Regions from separate parts of the Protofrankia sp. Cas3 genome, predicted to be linked through region 3. Evidence: riboswitches for the same ligand, from Rfam matches in the RefSeq annotation. Region 3 holds a riboswitch; each other region holds the start of a gene.
What was found. A riboswitch is a leader RNA that binds a small molecule or an ion and turns the genes downstream of it on or off. The one in region 3 is predicted to bind cyclic di-AMP.
Positions count from the first base shown of each region.

Region 1: linked by a shared signal. The riboswitch ahead of U9983_RS11305 (transglycosylase family protein) and the one ahead of U9983_RS22210 (C40 family peptidase) in region 3 are both predicted to bind cyclic di-AMP.
Region 2: linked by a shared signal. The riboswitch ahead of U9983_RS25780 (transglycosylase family protein) and the one ahead of U9983_RS22210 (C40 family peptidase) in region 3 are both predicted to bind cyclic di-AMP.

Region 1 is NZ_CAUVXP010000047.1:6,751-12,688, reverse strand. Features, by position in the region: gene U9983_RS11320 (hypothetical protein) at 49-1,275, opposite strand; gene U9983_RS11315 (HAD-IB family phosphatase) at 1,357-2,025, shown strand; gene U9983_RS11310 (multicopper oxidase domain-containing protein) at 2,193-3,704, shown strand; cyclic di-AMP (ydaO/yuaA leader) riboswitch at 4,203-4,378, shown strand; gene U9983_RS11305 (transglycosylase family protein) at 4,381-4,764, shown strand; gene U9983_RS11300 (NUDIX hydrolase) at 4,953-5,438, opposite strand; gene U9983_RS11295 (MerR family transcriptional regulator) at 5,514-5,938, opposite strand, start outside.
Region 2 is NZ_CAUVXP010000228.1:723-6,660, reverse strand. Features, by position in the region: gene U9983_RS25790 (hypothetical protein) at 322-1,146, shown strand; gene U9983_RS25785 (hypothetical protein) at 1,238-2,089, shown strand; gene U9983_RS25780 (transglycosylase family protein) at 2,189-2,746, opposite strand; cyclic di-AMP (ydaO/yuaA leader) riboswitch at 2,751-2,923, opposite strand; gene U9983_RS25775 (ABC transporter ATP-binding protein) at 3,187-3,984, opposite strand; gene U9983_RS25770 (ABC transporter ATP-binding protein) at 3,981-4,916, opposite strand; partial or broken gene U9983_RS25765 (ABC transporter permease) at 4,913-5,938, opposite strand, start outside.
Region 3 is NZ_CAUVXP010000153.1:795-13,081, forward strand. Features, by position in the region: gene U9983_RS22180 (MFS transporter) at 1-1,429, opposite strand, end outside; gene U9983_RS22185 (glycoside hydrolase family 26 protein) at 2,387-3,625, shown strand; gene U9983_RS22190 (TIGR03085 family metal-binding protein) at 3,661-4,281, opposite strand; gene U9983_RS22195 (hemerythrin domain-containing protein) at 4,333-5,139, opposite strand; gene U9983_RS22200 (magnesium and cobalt transport protein CorA) at 5,846-7,036, shown strand; gene U9983_RS22205 (hypothetical protein) at 7,806-8,177, shown strand; cyclic di-AMP (ydaO/yuaA leader) riboswitch at 8,654-8,824, shown strand; gene U9983_RS22210 (C40 family peptidase) at 9,031-10,038, shown strand; gene U9983_RS22215 (plasmid partitioning protein) at 10,572-11,144, opposite strand; gene U9983_RS22220 (MarR family winged helix-turn-helix transcriptional regulator) at 11,442-12,008, shown strand; gene U9983_RS22225 (glutamine amidotransferase) at 12,015-12,287, opposite strand, start outside.

The DNA of each region.
Region 1 (5,938 bases), on a different contig from region 3:
CCGGTGTCAAGCACCCGGTGTCAAGCACCCGGTGTCAAGCACCCGGTGTCAAGCACCCGGTGTCAGGTGACCGGGGCCGGTAGGCGGGGCTGTCGGCTGGTCCGGGGGCTGCTCCGGGGGCTGATCTGCGGGTTTGCCGGCAGTCGCCGGCCCGCCGAGGCTGTCGCGCACGGCGGCCAGCTCGGCCCGCACCGCGCGTAGCTCCGTTGCAAGATCATCAGCTTGACGTTCCGCGCGTTCGGCGCGGGCACGGGCATCCGCTCTGCCTTCGACGAGCACCCCCTGGCGTTCGTCCGCCACCCGGTTGGCGTGGTCGAGCCGCCGGTCGGCGTCGGCCTGGATGCGGGCGATTGCGGCGTCGGTGCTCTCCTGCTGGCGAACCAGGTCCAGGCGCAGCCGGTCAGCCTCGGCTCGCGCCTCGGCTGTGGTCCGTTCACCCGCGTCCGCCCGGGCCAGGGCGGCGTCTCTGGCCGCGGTGGCGGCAGCCACGGCCTGGACGGCTTCCTCCCGGGTGTGCGCGAGTGCGGCCGCGGCTTCGCTGCGCGCCGTTGCGACGGCTGCGTCCGCCACCTGACGGGCCTGGCTGATTTCCGCGTTCGCCTGCTGTCGGACCTGCGCGACCCGGGTGTCGGCGTCGCGCCGCACCGCACCGAGGGCCGCTGCGGCTTCGGCCTGGACGGCGTCAAGGGCTGCTCGCGCCTGGTCACGGGCCGCGGCATGCACGTCGCGTTCGGCCTCCAGACCGATCCGTTGCTCGTCGAGTTGGTCCACGGCTGCTACCGCCTCGGCGGCGACCGCTTCGGCCTCGATCCGGGTTGCCTGCGCACCGCGGGCGGCCTGCTCGGCCCGGACCGCCCGGGCGACGGCTTCGGCGACCCGCTCGGCGGCTTCCGCCTCCACCGTCTCGACACGGGCTTCCGTAGCCGCAATATCGCCAAGAGTCGCCATTTCGTGGACGAAACCGTCCAGCGCGCGGGTGAGCCCGGTGGCCAACGCCGTGATCTGCCCCGCCAGCGCGTCGGCTCGTGGACGTGCGCCGCCGGTGAGCCCGGCGGAGGCCGCTGTCGGACTCACCGTCGCGGTGGCGGTGGGTATACCGGCAATGTCCCGCCGCCGACGGTAGGCGGAGAGTCGGTTGTGTGCGGAGTCATCGCAGTACGCGGGCGGCCGTCCAGGCCCGACCGGAGCACTCGGTGGCTGGGCGCACCCCGGGTATGCGCATGTGGCCGGATCGGTCTCGTTGACCACCACACCCTCGGTCATGATAGTGCTCACCGTCCGTTCCAGATTCCGTGAGCGGCCGTCGACCTTGTCCTGGTCGACCGGGACACGGTCGACCAGGACAAGGATGCACGAGTGAGCGAACCGTCCGAAGCAGCGGTTACCGGGGTCGCATTGTTCGATCTTGACGGCGTCCTGGTCCGCGGTGACACGTTCACCCGACTGTTGCGTCGTCACCTGTCGCAGTCCCCGTGGCGCACGGCTCTGGTCGTGCCGGTGACGCCCCTGCTGGCGGTGCGCCCGCTCCGCCCGGCCGCGGCACGGATGATCATGAGGCTTGCGCTGCTGGGCTTCGACGCCCCGCGGTTCCGGGCGCGGGCACAGGCGTTCGGCCGGGATCTCGCGGTCGACGGCAGCGTGGCGATACCCGAGGCCGTGGCCACCCTGCGCCGCCATGCCGGCGCGGGTGATCGGGTCGTGGTCGTCACGGCATGTGAACACGATCTCGCCCGTGCGGTTCTCGACGGACTCGGGTTGGGCGAGGTGGAACTGATTTCGTCCCGACTGTCCTGGGGCCGGTTCGGCGTCGGCCGGGGCAGCCTGCACAACTACGGGTCGCGCAAGCCGCGGCAGCTTGCCGCCCACGGGATTGAGCCGCCCTGGGAGCACGCGTACAGCGACTCGCTGGCCGATCTGCCCATGTTGGCGGCTGCCAACCAGGCGATACTGGTCAATCCCGCCGGAAGGGTCGCATGGCGTGCACAGCGGGCGCTCGGCGGGCGGCTGCGGATCGTCCACTGGTGAGGCCCGGTCCGGCGGGAACTCCGGTAGACGGTTGCCAATGGGTAGCAGACCTGCCCTAGCACCTTCTTCTACATGTGTTAGCGGGTTCGCGTGGTGCACCCGCCGGATTCGGCTCCCGGCCGCTACTGTCACCCACCGTGACAGCACGATTCCGCGCCGGATGGCGCATGCGTATTGACGGCAGCACCGCAGGCCGGGGGTGGGCGGCGAAAGGTCCACCCGCCTGGCGTCCATCGTCCGGAGCAGGGTTTACCGGCGCCCTTGCACTCGTCATATGCCTGGCCATCTCCGGCCCGGCCACGGCGCTAGCCGCTGTCGGCGGGCAGCCGAAAACCACCGATATGACCGGCATGGCCGGCATGGCGATGCCGAGTCCGGAAAACACGTCCTACTGGGATGGTGTCGGCGGTGCGGCATTCCACCCGACCGGACAGGTGCGCACCTACTATGTCGGTGCCGATGAGGTCGTCTGGAACTACGCCCCGGACGGGCGCGACGACATCACCGGTCAGGCGTTCGACCCGATCGCGAAAACGTACGTCCAATCCGGACCCGGACGCATCGGAACGAGCTATCTCAAGTGTCTCTACCGCGGCTACACCGACGCGAATTTCGCCAGTCTGGCCCCGCGCTCCCCGCAGGATGCGTACCTGGGCTTCCTGGGCCCGGTCATCCGGGCCGAGGTCGGCGACACCATCAAGGTGGTGTTCCGCAACGCCTGCAGGATTTCTGACAGCGTGCATGCACACGGTGTGTTCTACACCAAGGCGAACGAGGGTACGCCCTACGCCGACAACACCTCCGGGGTGGACAAGCTTGACGATGCCATACCCACCGGAGGCACGCACACCTACACCTGGCTGGTGCCCGACCGGGCGGGCCCGGGCCCACACGACGGTAGTTCGGTCATGTGGATGTACCACTCCCATACCAGCGAGGTCACCGACACCTATGCCGGACTCATCGGCCCGATGGTCATCACAGCCAAGGGGAAGGCGCGGCCGGACGGCAGCCCCGCCGACGTCGACCGTGAGATCTTCACGTTGTTGACAATCACGAACGAGAACTGGAGCCCGTATCTACAGGAGAACCTCCGCCGTTTTGCCCAGCAGCCGTATCCGTCACAGGACGACAGCAACTTCGTCCGGTCCAACCTGCGGCACGGCATCAACGGCTACATTTTCGGCAACGAGCCGATGATCACTATCAAAAAAGATGAGCACGTCCGCTGGTACGTGATGAGTATGGGCGGTGAACAGGACCTGCACACCCCGCACTGGCACGGCAACGACGCGGTCGTGGGCGGAATGCGGATGGATACCGTTCCGCTGCTCCCCGGTACCATGGCAGTGGCCGACATGGTACCCGACAACGTCGGCATCTGGCTTTTTCACTGCCACGTGAACGAGCACATCACCGCCGGCATGCTGACCCGGTACCAGGTCGTGTCCGGCACAGGCACAGGCAGCAGTAGCACCGGCGGTACCGGCACCACCGCATCGGCGTCCGGGTCGGGGGCCACAACGATGCCGGTGCCCAAGGGTGCTGTCTCGGCGGGTGAGGGCGGGATAGCCAACCCCCCGTCCGCCGTTCCCGCTGCGTCGGCGGTAGCCGCCATCGTCGTGATGGTCGCCGGCCGCAGGATCGTCCGCCGCCGCCGCAGTCGGACGATGGGCTGACAGCCACACCGTCCACCCCATTGGCGCATTGGTCATCGCTGGCCAGGCCCGCGCCGTTGCCTCGCAGCGGGCCTGGCCAGCGATATGTCGGGATTCCCCAGTTGTCCGGGCCCGTGTCTCTCGCGGGTCGGGCCTCCTGTGGGCCGTGGCAGCGCTGCGGTCGGACATCCATTGTGCATATTGCCGACACGATACACGGCGCCGTCGACACCGGGTTTTCCGGCGCCGTCGTACAATCACCGCCGGATAGCCACGCAGTCGATCCGCCTGCCCACGTACCGCGTAAGGCGGGGCTTTACCCGACAGGTGGCAGCCCCGTCACAATATCGCCGGCGGGACGAGGCCACAGTAGGGATGAGCGCGAGTACGCGCACGTTACCGGCAGCCGTAGCTGCTATCAACATCGGATACGGACTGTGTGCCTCTTCACGTAACCTTGCATTCTGGGCCGTCGTTGCACGTATGGTCTTCGCCGTGCCTTCGAGAGGAAGGCACGCGTCGGACGGCACGCCGAATCCTGCCCCCGTCCGATGAAAACCAGACCGGTGGCAGGAACGGGGGAACCACTTTCGGACGTCGACGTCAGGCGTCCTCGGGGTGAAGCCGCACATCGCGGCCGGGCACTCCCAGCCCGAATCCGACAGCTCACCTCGCAGGCGTGGGGAAGGACATCTACATGTCCAACGTACGTTCCGGCGACCGTGGAATCAGTCGAATCAAAGCACGGGCCCGGGTATTGATCGCTGTGCCGGCACTTGTTGCCGCCATCGGCGGAGGCAGCGTCGCGCTGTCGCAGCCGGCAAGTGCGGCCCCGTCCGCGGACGGGGCGCTGGCCGCCATTTCGAAGTGCGAATCCGGTGGCAACCCGAGCGTTGTCAACTCGATCGGCGCCGGCGGACTGTTCCAGTTCCTGCCCGGTACCTGGCACGGTGTCGGCGGGTCCGGCCTGCCGCAGAATGCCAGCGCCTCCGAGCAGTGGATGCGTGCGCGGATGCTGTACGCGCAGCAGGGCACCAGCCCCTGGTACGCCTCGAAGCACTGCTGGGCCGGAAAGGCCTAACAGGCTCGACGGCCAAAGGGCGTGCGATCATGTTCTTCTCGCACGCCCGGCGGCCTCAAGCGGTCTCGACGGCCAAAGGGCGTGCGATCATGTTCTTCTCGCACGCCCGGCGGTTTTAAGCGGTCTCGACGGCGCCCGGGGGGAGATTCTGCCAAATGGGATCTCCCCCCGGCCGGTCGCGTTGCCGGTCAGGAATGTTTTCCAGCCGCCTGGCCGTACGGCGGTCTGGTCCGCTCAAGCTCCAACGCGATGTCGATGAGATCAACCCGCTCGAGGGTGTCGATCTGATCGACATCGATCCAGGCGGCCTGGTCGGTGGAACCGCCAATCTCATGCCGAAGCACGCCGCCGACCACCCGGGCCGTGTAGATGATCCGCACGGTGTGATGGTCGACTGTGCCGCCGGTGCCGCGCGGAAAACATCTGCGCATCGAGTCCACACCCAGCAGCGATTCGATCACGACGTCGTACCCGGTTTCCTCCTCGACTTCACGTACTGCCGCGGCCAGCGGATCCTCGCCGTGATCGATGCCGCCTCCGGGTAGAGTCCAGAACTTCCCGCCCGTGCCGACGAAGCGCGCAAGAAGGATCTTCCCTTCGTGGATGCAGACCGCGTACGCAGCGACCCGCAGCTCCCGGACCAGAACCGGTTGACCGTCGTCATCCCCTGACATCCCCCACACGATGCCAGCTCCGAGATCGACCCGGCGAGGGTATTGCTCGATTCAGCGGTCGAGGAACAACTATGATCATCCGGCCGTCTGTAGCGCGGTGATCAGCCACTCCAGCGCCTCGATCATCGGGCTGGCAACCGCCACCGTCGGCGTGTCGCCGCTGACGAGCGCAACGAGTTCCCAGAACCGGTAGACCCGTCGGTCGGTGAACGTTTCAAGATCGTCTATGAGTGTTGCCCGCCACGCCGAGGTGTCACGGTTCCCGGTCGTCTGCGCGTACGACGCGGCGATCGCGGCCGCCAGCGCCGTGCCGTCGGTGGAGACCGGGTCGATCCCCTCGGTGTATGCCTGCGTGGCCCGGCTCGCCAGAACGGTGTTGAAGGCCTCCTGGTGTCGGATGGTCGCTTCTTCGCTGACGTGCTTGGCCGCGCCCCGTTGCGCCATGGTCCTGACCCGGGCGGTGAAATCCTCATCCTGGATCAATGTCACCAGTTCCACCC
Region 2 (5,938 bases), on a different contig from region 3:
AGATCGCCCCGACGATCCTGGCCCTGCTCGGCCTGGACCCGGACGCGTTGCGGGCGGTACGGATCGAGCACACCCGGGCGTTGCCGCTGCGCTGAGGGATTTCTCCTCGCCAGGTCTGCGACAGCGGTACCTGAGGGCGGCCGGGACCACCCATTTCGGGTGGTCCCGGCCGCCGTCGGGAAAGGCCTCGACATCTGCCCGTGGGCACGCCGCGCCGGGGGCGCCGGAGTGGTCGTCATCGGCAGATGGTTAGATCATCAGGTGTTTGTTGTTGCATACCTGTCCGCTTTTGGTTGTGCTGTGTGCTATGGGGCCGGTTCGGTGCTGCAGTCGGTGGGCGCGCGCCGGCTTGTCACCGCCGGCGCGCTCGATCCGCGTCTGCTGCCACGGCTCGCGCGACAGCTGCCCTACCTGATCGGGCTGGCACTCGACCTTGTCGGTTGGCTGCTATCACTGGTGGCGGTGCGATCGCTGCCGCTGTTCGCGGTCCAGGCGACTCTCGCCGGCAGTGCCGGCGTCACCGCGGTACTGGCTGCGGTGTTCCTGCGCAGCCGTCCGGGACCGGCGCAACTGCGCGCGCTGGCGGCGCTCGGTGTCGGCCTGATTCTTCTTGCTCTCACCGCGCAGCCCGCGCCGCCGCGTCCGGTGGGCACCATCGCGACCATAGTGATCGCGCTATTCGTTCCCGTCCTGGTTGCCGCCAGCGCGGCGGCGGGCCGATCCCTGCGGGGAGAGCGCGCCGCTGTGGTGCTCGGAGCGCTGTCGGGGCTGGCGTTCGGCGGGACCGCGCTGTGTGCACGGGCGTTGGACGCCGATCACACCCTCGGCGCTATCCTCACCGACCCCCTTTCCTGGGCACTACTGGCCTACGGTCTGCTCGGGTTGAGTGCGTTCGGAGCCGCGTTGCAACGCGGCTCGGTGACGCTTGTCACCGCCAGCCAGGGCGCGGCGGAAACCCTCATCCCGGCCGCGATGGGGTTTGCGCTGTTGGGGGACCAGGTCCGTCCGGGCTGCCTCCCGCTTGCTGCGATCGGGTTCGTCGTCGCCGTGGCCGCAGCGGTCGAGCTGGCGATCCTCACCCCACCCGAGCAGCCGTCTGCGCCACCTCAGCCGGATTTGTTACCATCCGTCAGCCGGACACGGTGACTAAGAGCGACCGGCAATAGGGGACGCGGCGTCGCGGGGGTCGTCGACCCGGTTGGGGATGCGCGGGGATAGCTGTGCCATCGTTGCCACCATGGCGACAGGTCAACTCCAACAGAACGTGCTTCGGGACCGTGCTCGACGCGCAATGAGCAAGGTCCCGGAAGTGACGGCGTACTTCTGGATCACCAAGGTGCTGACCACCGGCATGGGGGAGACGACGTCGGATTACCTGGCCCACCAACTCAGCCCGATGATTGCCGTCGGTCTCGCCGGCGTGTGCTTGGCGGCCGCGCTGGCGCTGCAGTTCTACGTCCGTCGATATGTTGTCTGGATCTACTGGACGGCCGTTGTCATGGTCAGTGTGTTCGGCACGATGGCCGCCGATGTCCTGCATGTCGGATTTGGCATTCCGTATCTCGTGTCAACCGCCTTCTTCATGATCGCGCTGGCCGCCATCTTCACGGTCTGGTATATGAGCGAGAAGACCCTGTCCATTCACAGTATCCACACCCGTCGTCGTGAGGCGTTCTACTGGGCCACGGTCATGGCGACGTTCGCGCTCGGTACCGCCCTGGGAGACATGACCGCGACAACCGCGCACCTGGGCTATTTCTCCTCGGGTGTGATGTTTGCCGTCCTGATGGCCGTCCCGGCCCTGGCCTACCGGCTGGCTGGTCTGAACGGGATTTTCGCCTTCTGGTCTGCCTACATCGTGACCCGACCGCTCGGTGCCTCCTTCGCCGACTGGATGGGGGTGTCCCATGGTCGCGGTGGCCTTGAACTGGGCACCGGGCCGGTCAGCCTGGTTCTGGCGATTGTGATCGTCGGTTTCGTCAGCTTCCTGGCGGTGACCCGCAGGGACGTTACGCACCCGTCCGTGCCTGGCTGGCCCGTAACCCCCGCACGCGGCGACGATCCGGCGGATGCCGGCGGCGTCTTGTAGCGCGATCTAGTCGTACCGGCTCGTGGCGGAATCCGGCGAGCGGTCGGGCGCCGGATGACGCCCGACCGGAGTGCCGGTGGTTTCCTTTCCGTCTGTTGTCTAGCCGTCAGTCGGCTGGGTGCTCTGGTACCAGGGCGACCAGTATGAATGCCGGTGGTGGCTAGCGGCAGAGGGAGCGTCGTCGGCTGGGTTTCCGCTCCCGCTCCCACTGCCGCTCCCGACCGAGCCCGCCGACGGCGACTGTGTGGCGGTCGGAGCCGTGTTGGCGACGCTGTCGACCTTTCCAGACCAGCACGACTGCGATGAAACCCACGGCGTCGTGCCCTGCTGGGCGTACAGCATCCGGGCGCGGTTCCACTGCTCGGCAACGGAGGCGTTCTGCGGCAGACCGGTCCCGCCGACTGACTGCCACGTGCTGGGAAGGAACTGGAACAGTCCGCCGGCGCCTATCGAATTGACGATTGTCGGGTTGCCGCCGGACTCGCACTGAGCAATTGCCGACAACGTCTGGTCGTCCGACGGTGCCGCGCTGGCGGGCCCCGAGATTCCAATGCCGACACCGCCGACGGCGGCGGCGAGTGCCGGAATGGTGATGAGCGCGCGGGTGTATCTGCTGGTTGCTCTGCTGCCGCGATGGCGGGCGCGCGAACGGGACATATAAATGCCCTTTCCCCACGCCTACGAGGTGAGCTGTCGGGTTCGGGCTGGGAAATGCCCGGCCGCATCATGCGGCTTCACCCCAAGGACGCCCGCTGGCGCCCGGAAAGTGGTTCCCCCGCTCCTGCCGTTGGTTTGACGATCATCGGACGGGGCAGGACTCGGCGTGTTTCGTCCGATGCGCGCCCTCGTTGCGAAGGCACGGCGGAACCCTATCGGCTACCGCTGGTCGGCCGGCAAGGGGTGGTGAAGAAGCGCACAGTCGAACATCGACCATTGATTTCGGTACCGATCACCATTAATACGCGTGCGCGCGCGTTCATTTTAACCAGCCAGCATTGATGGAACGTTTCCGTGACATGGGAACCACATTTTGACGCAGAGCTTGGTGCGCTTTGTGGACAATCGGGTCGACCGGGTGGCGCCGACGGCGGGGCCGCCTACTCAAGGCCGGCGGATGCGCATCGGGTATCCACGAGCGCCGGATCTGTGCCGGCGTTGTCAGCGCCGGGCTGGTCACCGGCCGGGCCGGGAGCCTCGCCCAGATAGCTGGACGTGACGAGATCATAGCGCTGGCCGAGTTCGTCGGCCGTGCCCTCGACCCGCAGCCGGCCCCGGGAGAGCACGTAGCCCCGGTCCGCTATCTCGAGTGCCATCGGCACGTGCTGCTCGACGAGAAGAATCCCGCAGCCGGTGTCGTCGACGATCCGGCGCAGCACGGGGAGCAGGCGCTCGACGATGACCGGCGCCAGGCCGAGGCTCATTTCGTCGATCATGAGCAGTGCCGGTTCGGTCGCCAGCGCCCGGCCGAGCGCGAGCATCTGCTGCTCCCCGCCGGACAGCAGCCCGGCCGGGCGGCGCAGCAGGTCCGTCAGGGCCGGGAAGTAGGCGAGAGCACGCTCGGTGTGCGCGGCCCGACGGCCACCGGCGAGCCGCAGGTTCTCCCGAACGGTCAGGTCCATGAACAGTGCCCGGTCCTCGGGGACGTGCGCGAGGCCGCGTCGAGCGAGGACGTCCGGGCGGGCACCGGCGATCGAACGGCCCTGGAACCCGATCGTCCCGCCGATGACCGGTAGCAGACCGGATATGGTCAGCAAGGTGGTCGTCTTGCCGGCGCCGTTCGGACCCAGCAGAGCGACGATCTCACCGGCGTTGACCCGTAGGTCGAGCCCGTGCACCACCGGGATGCCGAGGTACCCGGCGTCGAGACGGCGGATGTCGAGCAGGGCGTCGGTCACGGCGTCCCTTCGTTTTCGGTCATATTGGTCATGTCAGCTATATCGGTCAGCTCGATCGAGTCGGCCGGCTGCCCGGCGTCCCGGTCGGTACCGGCCTCCGGGCTGGATCGGGTGCCGAGATACGCTGTGATCACTCGCTCATCCGAGCGGATCTCTTCCGGCGTGCCCCGAGCGATGATCTTTCCGAACTCCAGTACGTAGACCAGGTCGCAGGTGCCGAGCACGAGGCCCATGTCGTGGTCGACCAGCAACATGCCCAGGCCGGCGTCAGCCAGCCGGCGCAGTTGCGTGCCGAGCCGGGCGCTCTCGCCGGTGTCGAGTCCGGCGGCCGGCTCGTCCAGGCAGACCAGAAACGGCCGGGTGGCCAGCGCCCGCGCGACTCCGACGAGCTTGCGCTGCCCGTGCGAAAGCTCCGTGGGCAGCCGGTCAGCGACCGACCCGAGGTCGAGCGCGGCCAGCGCCTCGGCGACGGCGTCCGCTTGGCGGCGGACCGGCCGTACCGCGTCGGCGAGAAACGACCACCAGCGGGCGGGCTCGGCCGCGACCCGCAGGTTCTCCGCGACCGTCAGCTCGTCGAACAGTTCCACCGACTGCCAGGTGCGGCCGAGACCGGACCGCGCGCGCCGGTGCGCCGCCATCCGGTCCAGGCGGGTCCCACCGAACCGCATGGTGCCGCCGCTGATCGGTGTGAAGCCGGTCAGGGCATCCAGGAGGGTGGTCTTGCCGGCTCCGTTCGGGCCGATCAGACCGACCAGCCTGCCGGGTTCGACGGTCAGGCTCACACCGTCCACGGCGGTGAGACCCCCGTACCGTACGGTCAGCCCATCGACTGTCAGCGCCCCGGCGGAGGCCGCCGCGTTCGCCGGAGCCGTGCGGCCGGGACCGCTGAGCGTCGACGCCGAACGGCTGATCCCGCTGGTCGATCGGGTCACTTGGCACCTCCCACGACCGCATCGCCAGCCGGTCGCGTCCGAGCTCGCGTCCGGGGCCCAGCCGCGGGCCGATGCCGGCGCAGCAGGCCGTCGGCTGTCCGGGCGGTGTCACGCAGGGCTCCGGCGATTCCCTCCGGGTTCCCGACGGCGGTCAGCACCAGACCGATGCCGCCGATCAGCAGCGAGAATTCGCTGCCGACCCCGAAGACGGTCTGCGTCGTATAGAAGGCGACCCCACCGGTGGCCAGTAACCCGCCGATCACAGCACCGCTCACGCTGGTGATACCACCGAGGTAGGCGAAGGCCAGAACGGTGAGCGAGGTGAAGACGTCGAAGGTGGGCGCGGTCAGCGAACCGTACTGGTAGCCGATCATCGCTCCGGCGACTCCCGCAATGAAGGACGACAGCCCGAAGGCCAGGATTTTCGTCGCCGCCACGTTCACCCCGGCGGCGGCGGCCGCCCGCTCGTTGCCGCGGACGGCGAGCATGCGCAGGCCCGACGTACCGCGCCGGAGGTTGGACACGGCGAGGCCGAACAGCACCACGATGACCAGCAGTGCCAGCCCGAATCCGGCGCTGGGCAGCTTCCCGTCACCGAGAAAGAACGGATCGTTAGGGCCGAAGCGCAGGCCGAACAGGGCCGGCGAGCTTACCGGTGCGCCTGCGCCGCCCTTGCCCTCCACCCAGTCGTTCTTGAACACCAGCTCCTCGATGGCGACGGCGGCCGCCAGCGTCACCACTGCCAGGTTCACGCCGCGTACGCGCAGCGCCGGTACCGCGGCGGCGGCTCCGAAGACCGCGGCGACCAGCGCGGCCAGCAGTGGGGCGATCGGGAACGGGATGCCCGCCCCGTCGGCGAGTTTGCTGACCGCGAAACCGGCGACTCCGGCGATCGCCATCTGGCCCAACGAGATCTGGCCGACGAAGCCGACCAGCAGCACCAGCGACAGTGACAGCAGGACACCGATGAGACTGTTGATGATGGCCCCCCGCCAGCCGAAACTCAGCGTGCACAGGGCGAT
Region 3 (12,287 bases):
CTGTCCGTCCCGACTCGACCACTGCGACGGCCTCGGTCGCCGCCGACAGCCGGATGTCGGGAAGCGAGGCGGCGGCAACCGCGGCCACACCGAATCCGACGGCCATCAGCGCGAATGCATTCGTGTAACCGCTTTCATGCGGCAGTGTTCCAATGCCCACCCCGGCTGTGATGACGGTGGCGATAACGGTGGTGCCGATCGAGCCGCCGATCGTCCGGATGTTGGCGTTCATTCCGGACGCAATCCCGGTCTGATCGGGGCGAACCGCTACAACCACAAGGTGTGACATCGACGCGAACCCCAGACCGATACCGATACCCATCAATGAAGTCGCGATGTAGATCATGTAACTCTCACTGTGCGCGAACGCGAGGACGCAGGTGGCGGCAGCCGCGATCAGGGTGCCCATGACCAGCGGTACCTTCGCGCCGAACCTCACTCCGAGACGGCTGGCGAATATGCCGGCGACCAGCATGAAGATACTGCACGGCAGCATGAAGAGGCCGGCCTGGGTGATGCTCGCACCGAATCCGTAGCCCGCCGACGGAGGGGTTTCCACAAACTGCGGGACGAACACCATCATCGAGAACATCGTAAAACCGAACAGGATCGCAGTGATATTCGTCCGGTACACGGTGGGAATCCGCATCATTCGCATATCCACAAGCGGCTGGGCGCTGCGGCTCTCAACGGTGATCCAGACGACGATAAGCAGCCCCGCCAGCGCAAAAAGACCAAAGACCGAACTGGATCCCCATCCCCACCGGGGTCCCTGACTGATTCCGAGCAGCAGAACGACAAGCCACGCCGCAAGCAGCAACGCGCCACCGACTGACACCTTCCCAGCCACGCGGATGGGCGACTCCGGAACGCACAGCACGGTCACCACAAATGCGATGGCAATGGCGATCGCCGGTAGCCAGAACAGCCAGTGATAGCCCAGGTGGCTACTGATCGGTCCGGAAATGACCGTTCCGGTTCCCGAGCCCACGCCGAGCACGGCGGACACGACACCGATCGCGCCGCCGACCTTCTCCGGTGGGAACTCGTCCCTGATGATCCCGAACGCAAGCGGAAAGATCGCCCCACCCACCCCCTGGATGACCCTGGCGATGAGCATCACGGTCAGGGATGTTGCGAGCGCGGCGGTCACCGTTCCGATAGCAAGCACCGCGAGCATGCCGACAAGCAGCCGCTTCTTGCCGTAGACGTCCCCGAGACGCCCGAGGATCGGGGTCGCCACGGATGCGCTGAGCAGGTAGGCCGTCATGATCCACGCAATACCGGCCTGGCTCGAACCGAACTCCGCCCGGATCGTCGGCAACGCGGGCGCGATCATCGTCTGCAGCAACGAGAAGGTCAGCGCTGACATGCCGAGAGCCGCGAAGGTCACGGACGACGAACGCCTTACATCCACCGCAGCCGTCATAGCGGATAGCCCCCTTTTAAGCGACGCGCAGCGGATGAAACTCAGTATAGTTGATGATACCAAGTATCTAATGATCAAAAAGGGATCCCCACTGTGGCCTACACTGCATCCCTACAGATCAGCTTGACGGCACGGATCACCATCCCCGGACGTGCCGACCATGAGATAAGGATCATTGGCCTGGCTTGGCCACAGGCGCCGGCCCGGCGACCGGCGACCGGCGACCGGCGACCGGCGACCGGCGACCGGCGACCGGCGACCGGCGACCCTCACTCATCGCCGGCGTCACGCGGACCGGGTACGAACCTGCCCACGCAGCGTGCCTGACCGCCTGCAGCAGCACGGACCTGGCCGAGCTCGTGGACGAGGCGTTCGTCGGCCGTGGCCACCGAGTTCGCCACGGCCGACACGCGGTCGAGAGCACGGCCCTAGACAACGACGATTGTTAATATCAACTAACAGTTGATCAAAGAACTCTTGATAGACAACAGAAACACAATAGACGACGGACTGCGACAGGTTGCCGTCCATGCAGAAGTCTGATCAATAACTCCTTGACCTGCTGGTATGCCCATCTGGCGGGTGCTGAAGCGGGTCCGTGTAGCCTCATCATCCGATGATGACTTTGCTGCCGCAGGCCCACGCCAGGCCTGCTGAAGCCCGTCGCCCGGAACATTTCCCTATCTGCGAGGCCCACATGTCGTGCGGCGACGTCCACTTCGGCGACGTCCAGGGTCGCGAGACAGCCCCGTCACGCGGAGGGAGTCAACTGTGAAACACAGAAAAACCACTGATGAAACACGTTACCCACTGCAAAAAACAACATCTGCCAATGCGGCAAAATCGACAACGGACCAGCAAGAACTCGTCCAGGTCGCAGCGGAAAGTAGGCGCACGCTCGCACCCCGCACGGCAGCGCCACCCCGGTTGGGCCCGACAGCGGCAGCCAAGAAGGTGGTGTCGATCCGTGGCCGGGTCTGGCTCGCCGGCCTGGGTGCTCTCGCGGTCGCTGCCACGAGCCTTGGCTGTCACGTCGCCCCGATCAGAGGTGATGGTGTCGGGAATGCAACGCTGGCGACCACGTCCGGGCCGTCCGCCACGCCGGTCGCCGGCGCGTCCATCCCGACGGCCGGAGTCGGCAACGACGACCCGAACGGCGGCCCTGGCCACGCGCCGGCCGCCAGCAGCAGCACCTACGCCGGACCGCCACAGGTCGCCGCCACCGTCCGATCAGCCGCCGTGACCGCCGTGGCGCCCGGCGGATCGACAGTTCCCGGCGGAGCCACAGTTCCCGGCGGAGCCACAGTTCCCGGCGACGGCCCCCTGTCCGGCGGATGGACCAGCGGCGTCGCCGCGGGCACTCTGGCGGAGGCGAACCAGTGGGCTGCCTTTCGTGGCCGGCCGGTTGACGTGGTCGTCACCTTTGCCGACCGGTCAAGCTGGGAAACGATAACGCACCCATGGCTCGGCTCGGACCCCGAGAAGTTCGCCGGCTTCGCCGGCACCTGGGTGATCAGTCAGCCGTTCTTCCCCGACTCCGGCGGCGACATCGGCGCCTGCGCGTCGGGAGCGTACAACTCGCACTGGCAGGAGTTCGGCCGGTGGCTGATCGGTCAGGGCCGCGCGAACAGCATCGTCCGGCTTGCCTGGGAATTCAACGGCGACTGGTTCCCCTGGTCTGCGTCGAACAAACCGGGGTCATGGGTCGGCTGCTTCCAGCAGGTGGTCGGTGCCATCCGGCAGACAGATGCCCAGGCCCGGATCGACTGGACGCTGAACTCGCACACCGACGGCGCCTTCGATTTCTACCCGGGTGACGCATACGTCGATGTCATCGGCATCGACACCTTTGACATGTGGCCGGCAAGTACAGACGAGAACTCCTGGAACACCCAGTGCGACGAAGCCGAAGGACTCTGCTCTGTGATCAAGTTTGCCCGCGCGCACGGCAAGAAGTTCTCCGTGCCGGAATGGGGGCTCGTCGGCACCCACGACACCGGTGCCGGAAGGGCTGGGCAGTCCGGCGGAGACAACCCCCTCTACATCCGGAAAATGCACGACACGTTCGTCGCCAACGCCGATGTCGTGTCGTACGAGGCATATTTCAGCAATTCGGATCCGGGCAACGTCCATTCCTCCCTGACCGGCCCAGTTGAAGAGCCCAGCAGCGCCCAGGCCTACGCATCGCTGTGGTGACGACGTTGCCGCCGCTACGATGAGCGGCTACCCACTCACAGGCTGACCCGGTCTTCGGCGAACGCCGTGACCACGCCGTTGTCGCCGTGAATGTCGACAACGGCGTGGTCACGGCGACCGAAGGCGAACAGGAGGAGTTCGGCCGGGTCACCGACGAGGGTCACGTTACCGGCACCACGCCGCAGCACAACCCGCCCCGGGCCGTCAGCACGCTCGGCGATCACTCCGACGGCGGACCGCCGGTAGGCGGCCCGACCGAACAGTTGAAACGATCTCCACAACGCCAGCTGCGTCCCCGCGTCAAGCAGGGGTCGCTCCCATCCGGGTCTGGCCCGCCGAACGTCCTCATGATGGACGAAGAACTCGACCAGGTTCGTGGCATCGTCAACCGGTCCGACACGGCCTGGATGCCACCACGGCGGGCCGCCACGGAAAATTTCCACCAGGTTCGGATAGGTGTCGCCGCGCATCGTGGACCGCTCCGCCGCCACCGTCACACCGTGCAACCAGTTTATCGCCAAGCCAGGCAGCGCGTACGGCACCCGGTCCCGAGTCACCAGATGAGCGACAAGATCATGCGCCGTCCAACCGTCGCACAAGGTGGCCTGTGCCGGACCGACCTCATCCAGAAGATCCGCAAGGGTCACACGCTGCACACGGGCACGTCCCATACGCGTAATCCTAGGACCTCGCCATCATCTCGGTGGCTACCGACGCGGTCGCCGTCGCCCTCGCGGCCCGTGCCCTCCGACCCCGGCCGCCTGGGCGCCACGAGGGACCTGCCGCCGACCGGCGATGCCACCAGCGTCGGTGCTGGCGGCACCAGAGGCACCAGAGGAGACATCAGTGCTGGCGATGCTGGCAGTGTCCGGAGTCGGAGTCGGAGCCGGAGCCGGAGTCGGACGTCCGAGCAGGTACCAGCCCCACAGTCCCGCCGGCGCTGGTGCCCGGATCCGTCCACCCGCGGCAACCCGGGCATCCATGGTGTCGAGGACATGATCCCAGCTCCCGGCAAGCCGCAGGACGAGGCCTCCAACCACAGCGGAGCGGGGAATGTACGGGTGGGGGCGGGTGGGCGCCCGCCGCATCGCCCGTCGGAACGACATGATGAGCCGGCGACGCTCGTCCGGGGAAAGTGTCTTCTCGAGGTCGGCGACCAGAATGTCCTCAGCGGCGATGTGCTGCTCCTCGAGCTCGGCCAAGCGCTCGCGCAGCGTTCCCATCGACTCGCCCGGCCGGTGCACGTCGCCCTGGATGTGCTGGGAGATGCCACGTAGCACCGACGAGGTTTCCCGCCCCTGGGCACACAGCTCCGCGATACGCGGCCGGCTGTCCGGGAGGCGGCGGCGCGCCACCGGGTAAATCGAGGTCTGCACCGAGTACATATGTGCACTGATCGCCGCAACCGCGGTATCGGCAGCCCGCAATGCGCGTCTGGGGTCCCCGGAGGTCGCCGCTTCGGTGAAGGTCAGCTTGACAAGCTGCGTCGCATCGTCATGGGAGGCGCTGATCATCTCAAGGAGGGACGTCTCGCTCGGATCATTCCGTTCGCCGACCCCGGGATCCCTGACTGGTCGTCCATCTCCCGGCCCCGTCGCGGATCCCGGCCCCGTTGTGGATCCCGGCCCCGTTGTGGACGTCATCGCCACCCCCACGCCTGCGTACTTCCACGGTGCGACGACCGAGCCGACAGCAGCGAATTCGGCACGCTACGGTCGACCGTCGACGGTCATCAGTCAAACTGTACGCTCAACGTTTCAGCTCCGCTATTCACCCGACGACACCAACGCAAGGTGCGTGCCCCGGCCCCGCGAGGCCGCGCCCCTGTTACCGGGCGCTCTTCGGGAACGATGTGAATCTGGTGTTGTGGCAGGAGCATCAGATTCACATCGTTAAGAACGCCTGGCAGTAGGGGCGTGGGTCAAGGAGTGGGGCTGGGGCGGGTGGGATCGCGAGGTGCGAGGAGGGGCCACCCTGGTGGTGGGTGTCGACCGACGAGCCGGGGTACCCGTGCATCGCGCAGCGATGGAAGGGTAGCGCTGCGGCGAGGTGCGTGCCCCGGTGCCGCCACGCCACTGGCACGCCACTGGCGCTGCCACGGCACGGCACGGCACGCCCCTCTTGCCGGGCGCTCTAAGCCCGCTCGAAACACCCGGCACCAGAAGAGGCCAGACCGACAGACCTGGCGACCGGCAGGACCATCAACGGAAGGAACCGGAAGTGAGCGACGAGCATGTCGATGACGACACCGGCGATCGGCAGGACAGGCGGTACCCGTCCGCACCGCATGCAGCCAGCCATCCGTCGACCCCGGCGGGATGGCTGGCGGGCGCCCTGGCCAGACCAGTATCCCTGGTCCGAATGGTCCCCAAACGGCGCCGCACCCGCCCTGAGGACCCTTCGACACCAACCGGCCGGGTGGTCGCCTGCCACGTCTACCGGGACGGCGCTCGCGACCCGCAACCTATCCACCACACCGATGCCCTGCGCGTCGCCCGGGACCACCACCGCGGTGGTTTCGCCTGGCTCGGCCTTTACGAACCGAGTGCGGCGGATCTGTCCAATATCGCCGATGTCTACAGCCTGCATCCCCTCGCCGTCGAGGACGCCGTCACCGCCCACCAACGGCCGAAGCTGGAACGATACGGGGAGACGCTTTTCGTTGTCCTCAAGACCGCCTGTTACGTGGAACACGAGGAGCTGACCGCGACATCGGAAATCGTCCACACCGGCGAGGTGATGGTATTTCTCGGACGGGACTTCATCGTCACGGTCCGGCATGGTGAACATGGCGGGCTCCAAGCGCTGCGCAGCCGGTTGGAGAAACAACCAGAAATGCTACGCCTAGGACCGTCGGCCGTCCTCCACGCCATCTGCGACCAGATTGTCGATGATTACCTGGTCGTCACCGAAAAGATCGAAGTCGACATCGACACCATCGAGGGCTCGGTCTTCCGCCGCTCGACCCGCCCCGACGCCAGCAAGGTCTACCAGCTCAAACGCGAGGTGCTTGAGCTCAAACACGCCGTCACGCCACTTGCCGCTCCGGTGCGGGCGCTCACCGAGCCGGGCGTCGGCAGGATCCCACCGCGGATTCAGGAGTACTTCCGTGATGTAGCCGACCACCTCGAACTGGTCACCGAGCGAATAGCGCGATTCGATGAACTGCTGTCGTCGATCATCCAGGCAACCCTGACGCAGGTGACCATCGCGCAGAACGAGGACATGCGCCGTATCAGCGCCTGGGTCGCCATCGCCGCGGTTCCGACGGCGGTCGCCGGCATCTACGGAATGAATTTCGATCATATGCCGGAGCTGCGGCAGGCCTGGGGATACCCAGCCGTTCTCTGTCTGATGGCGACGATCTGCTTCGCGCTGTATCGGTCCTTCAAGCGCAACGGCTGGCTGTAATCACAAATAAAAAACCCAGGCGACAAGAACCATACAACAACGACCACGCATCAAGCCGATGGTGTAGTCTATTACGCCCGTTGAATCACCGGGATCAGGTCACTGCAACCGACCGCCTCACCCGTGAACCCGGTACGGTGAAGAGGAAAGCCGCTGGCCGAAGGTCGTACGATCATGATACCGCTCGCCCGGCCACAGGCCCCGGGCAACCTGAGTCGGGGTACCGGCTGCCCCGGAGAGGCGAGAGTAGATCGGTGCCCCGAACCGGGCAAATCCAGGTGGATTACGGACCTACCAGGCCCCGCCGTGCGGCCATCGCAGGGCGTGGGTATCACCCGTTCGGACTATCACCAGGGGTGCTGCGGGTCACGCCCGGCCGCTGGGTGGATACCACCGGAGCGCCCTGCCGTCCTCCCGTTCGGTCCTACCCCTCCTGAGGACGGCGACCCATCAGGACTACCGTCTCGCTTTGATAGCTATTTCCGACTATGCAGTTCCGATATATCACCCGACGACGGGATTCACGAAGACCACGGCGTCGGCTACCGTAATCGGCTGTGTCGGCCCTTCGCGCGGGAACCCACCGTCAACCGCCGTCCCAGCGGCCGGCCAACGGCAGACGGCTAGGACTGCGATCACACCCCGTGCTGACCCTTGCAACGGACCTGCATGACAACGGTCACATCCCCCGCCGCGCCCACGACCTGACGTGTCTCAGCACACGGGACGACATCCGTGACATGGCCCACGACGTGCACGACGCGGTCCGATGACCAAACCGACGTACCCGGTTCGCAATGATCTTATCGCGGAGCTGGTAACAAGGTTGGACCAACTTGATCAGCTCCTCGGGCGGCTGGAGGATGCTGAGCGCCAGGCCGCGGACGCCAGCGAGCACCTGATGCGTACCCGGCGATGGCAGGAGGACACGGTCCGCGCGATTCAGGATGAGCGGGCGCAGATGCGCACTCATCAGCGGGCCCTGGACGATCTCGCGGACCGCGCGCAGGCCGCCGTCGAAGCCCTGTCCGGCCATTACCGCTCCCTGCCTGCCGAGGTTCACCAACTCGCGGTCGAACTGCACGTCCTGGAGACCGCCGGCCTGCTCTCCCGCCGCGCGACCCGCGCCCGCCGCCACTGACCCCGGGCCGCCACAGCCCCGGGCCGTCACAGCCCCGGGCCGTATGGCTCACGCGGGATGCGCCCCCACGGGATGTAGGAGCGAGACATCTCATAGCGATCGACACTATCCGTGATCGGATGACTCTACCAAGGCGACAATTTTCACTACTACATGGCAACGAAAGATAACTATCGGCGCTCGAGTGCCCCCCGCCGCCAGACTGCCGTCGCTATGGCGTAATGTCATCTTCCGCATCCTGTGGGTCACGGCATCGGGCGCCTCAGCCAGGCGGCCTGCCGCCCGGACCAACAGGTCAGGGCATGGCGGCGAGCTGGTCGGCATGGAGGATGGGAGGAGCCGATATGGTCACTTCTGTGAGCACTCGCCGTAGTTGTGAGGGACTAGTGTTTACTGGCACCATCCTTTTGAACTAGTCTCACCCCGACGTCACGACAACACCGGGCCGAACGCCGAATCCTGCCCACGGTCCCGGTGTCCCCTCCGAGTCGTCACCAGGGCAGGAGCGGGGGACCCATCCTCCACCGGACGACACCGAGCCGCGGTGCAGTCCTAGGGGTTAAGCGAGCTGTGCGACGGTCGCACGGCCCACCGGGCAGCCCAGCCCGAACCCGACAGCTCACCTCGCAGGCGAACGGGAAGGATCACAGCCTTGTCTGCGCCCGATGTGCAGCTTGATCCGGCAACATGGTCATATTCGTCGTTGCCGACAAAGTCGCCAACGAGATCGGCAACGACGTCGTCTCTGCGACCGCCTGCCGACATGACCGGGCGCTCAGCCCGTGGCAGGCACCGCGCGCCGGCTCCACCGTCGGGAACAAGTCGCGTCCGAGCCCGGGCCGCGGTAGCCGCGATGACAACCGGCACGGTTGCCGTGTCCGGTGTCGCGCTCGCCGGCTGCGCCCCGACCGACACCGGTATGGACGAAACCTCGGTCAGCTCGCGGATCACGCTAGGATCGCAGTTCGGAAGCCAGGCCTCCCTCGCAGGCCTGCGCACGTCGGTCATCAACCCGGCCACCTCGGTCGGCCCCGGCTCCATCACAAGCCAGGTGATCGATCAGGCCGACCTGCACCCGAAGTCGGCTGTCGCGCTGAAGGTCACCAATCCGGACGTCTCCGTGCAGGCCGACCAGCCCATCGACATGGGCTTCGCCCTCGAGGACGGAACGACCCACGCGCCGCTGCCGAACCAGCTCATCAAGGTTCAGGTGAAGCTGCCTGACGGCTGGGCGACATTCAAGCACCTGTACACCAACGAACAGGGCTTCGCCAGCTACACAGCCAAGATTCTCACCACGACACAGATCACGGCTATCTTCGACGGCACCGACGCCCTGCAGTCGGCGCACTCCTCGAACATCGGTACGATGACTGTGATGCCTGGTCCAGCCCCGGCAGTCCCGGCACAGGCGCCTCTATCGGTGGCTCGTAGCGTTCTTCAGGCATCCGGCTCCAGCGGGGCCAGCACGATATCACCGAGTACGATCGATGCAACGATATCCGCAGGCTCCCTCGGTCTACGGGCTATTTATCTGGCGGCACAACAGGCCGGTAAGCCCTACGTGTACGGTGCAGAGGGACCTTACGCATTCGACTGCTCCGGCCTGGTTCAGTATGTCTTCAAACAGCTGGGGCGCAGCCTTCCTCGTACGGCGGAAGCTCAATACGAGGCAACGACCCGAGTATCGCAGTACAACAAACAGCCCGGCGACCTGATTTTCTTCGGTGCACCTGGTAACATTTACCACATGGGCATCTACGCCGGTGATGGCAAGATGTGGGTAGCCCCAAAATCAGGTGACGTTGTCAAACTCGAGGCTATCTGGACCACGTCGTACTCGGTTGGCCGCGTCAGCTAGCGTGCAATCACAGTCCCAACGCCCTCTCGGGGGCCAAGGAGCCTGGTAGGTCGGCTCGTACGTCGGTACCGGCGACAGCAGCTTCCATCCCGGTCATGTGAAACGGTTAACGCTCCTTCAAAACACAATCGGGTTCCGCGTGTCCTCCCCCTCCGGTTACGCGTGAACCTCGCCGCCAGGTCGGTGCTGTCGAAATCGGCGCTGATCTGGCGGCCCCAAACCACAACTGGATGTCTCCAAGGACTTCCGCTGGTCGGAGCGAGCCAACCCCCCCGGCTCGTAATGCCCGGCGGAACGCGGGCTTCCGCTGGCCTTGCGCACTGAACCCCCCCCACAGTGCGCTCGGCCGGCGGGAGTCCAGAACTCCCGCCGGCCGGCCGCGCCACCCCCCCGGCTGAGCCGGCCGGCGGGAAGTCAATCCGGTGATGACACGAAGCGTGCCCAGAGACAGAGCTGGTGGTTCCAGGATCTCTGGAGATCCTGGAACCACCAGCCGCGCGAAACGAGCCATCAGCGCGCGACCTTCGGTCGCTCTAGCCCCTGATATCTTTCGAAAACGTCCACAAAGCAGCGGTCGTGGCTTCGTCCCATTTCTGGGGCAGAAGCTTGACATGAACCTGCGAAGGGCACGCGGGCGCCGGTCCGACCGTGTTCACCGCCCCGACCACCGCAAACAGTGGCTTCTGCGCGGAGTCAAGCGAGCTGCAGGCGACCGTAAGGGCCATGCGACCGCCTTCTCCCCCGCCCCAGATGTAGATCCGGGACATGTCGATGTTCGATCGCTCCTGAGCGACGTAGCGGACCACGTCCCGCAGGTACTGCACATCCGGGCCGTTGACCTGCCAGCTGCTGGCCACCGCCTCCGGGTACACCAGGGCGAACTTCTGGCGATCTGCAAGCGCCGACGCGTTGCTGGCCTTCTCGATCGCCGCCATGTCGCTGCCGTCGTCAGCTAGAACGAGGACCAACGGCACCGGCTGCCTGGGCTTAGGGGCGGCATGTACCGCAAGCTCACGGCCTGCCGACGCGTAGCCCGCCGGAATCGCGGCGCGCTCGGTCTTCACCGTGGGTGAGCGGTACGTATAGGCGAGGGCAACCACGACCACGGCTACGACGATCAGCGTCCGTCGACGGTTCTTGGTCCACAACGCTTTCCCGACTTTGAGCGGATTCGATACCACGAGCCAACCGAACCACACAGACGCCGCCCGATTCGGCAGATTCGCCGTGTGGCGTGCACGAGTCGGGCACCGCACCGGCGATCTGGCCCGTACCCCGGCGGCCGACCCGGGGACCCGGAGATCCGCTACGGTGACCCGGCGCCACCTGGTTCGTCCCAATGGTGTATCCACAAGGTTCTGTGACGCCACCGGCGGCGGACACGGCGTAGGGATGAGGCCGACGTGGACGATGAACAGACACTCGATCACCAGGCGCTTGAGAAGATCGAACATGAGCTGGCCGTGCTCGGCCGCCGGGCCGAGCGGTTCCGCACAGCCATCACGGACGAGTCCGGAGCGGCCCTCGACCGATCCGCCTATCTCCTGCTCAGCCACCTGTACGATCACGGTGCGCTACGGCTGACGACCCTCGGTGCGGTGTTCGCTCTCGACATCTCAACGGTGAGCCGCCAGGTAGCCGCGCTGGCAGCCGAGGGCCTGGTGGAACGCGCCACCGACCCCACCGATCGCCGGGCCAGCCTGGTGACCCTGAGCGCATGCGGACGCGAGCGCTACGTCGTCACCCGGCAAGCGCGGGTGACGAGCCTGCGCAGCCTGGTAGGCACCTGGGAAAAGGACGAACGCGACAGCTTCGGGATGCTTCTCGGCCGCTTCAATACGGCGCTCGCCGAACGTGACCGTGCCGGCGTTCCGCCGCCCGACCAGCGCCCCCCCACCCGATCCGGGTCGCCACAGCCCCGGGGCGCCACAGCCCCGGGTCGCCACAGCCCCGGGTCGCCACAGCCGTAACAGGGTTCAGGCCGCGACGTCGAGGGCACGCAGGCGCGCCTGACGCAGAATCTCCGCCTCAGGCGGGCCGAACAGCTCCGGCAGCGGGCCGTGTACCCAGGACAGCAGCAGATCGGCAAGTGCGGGGTTCTGCGCGAGCACCGGACCGTGGAGATACGTACCGAGCACGTGGTCGTCCACGATGCCGTCGGTCTGATCCGCGGTGCCGTTACCAACGCCCTTGCGTACGACGCCGAGCGGCCTGCCCTGCCCGCCAGGCAGCCTCCGCGTCCGCCCGGC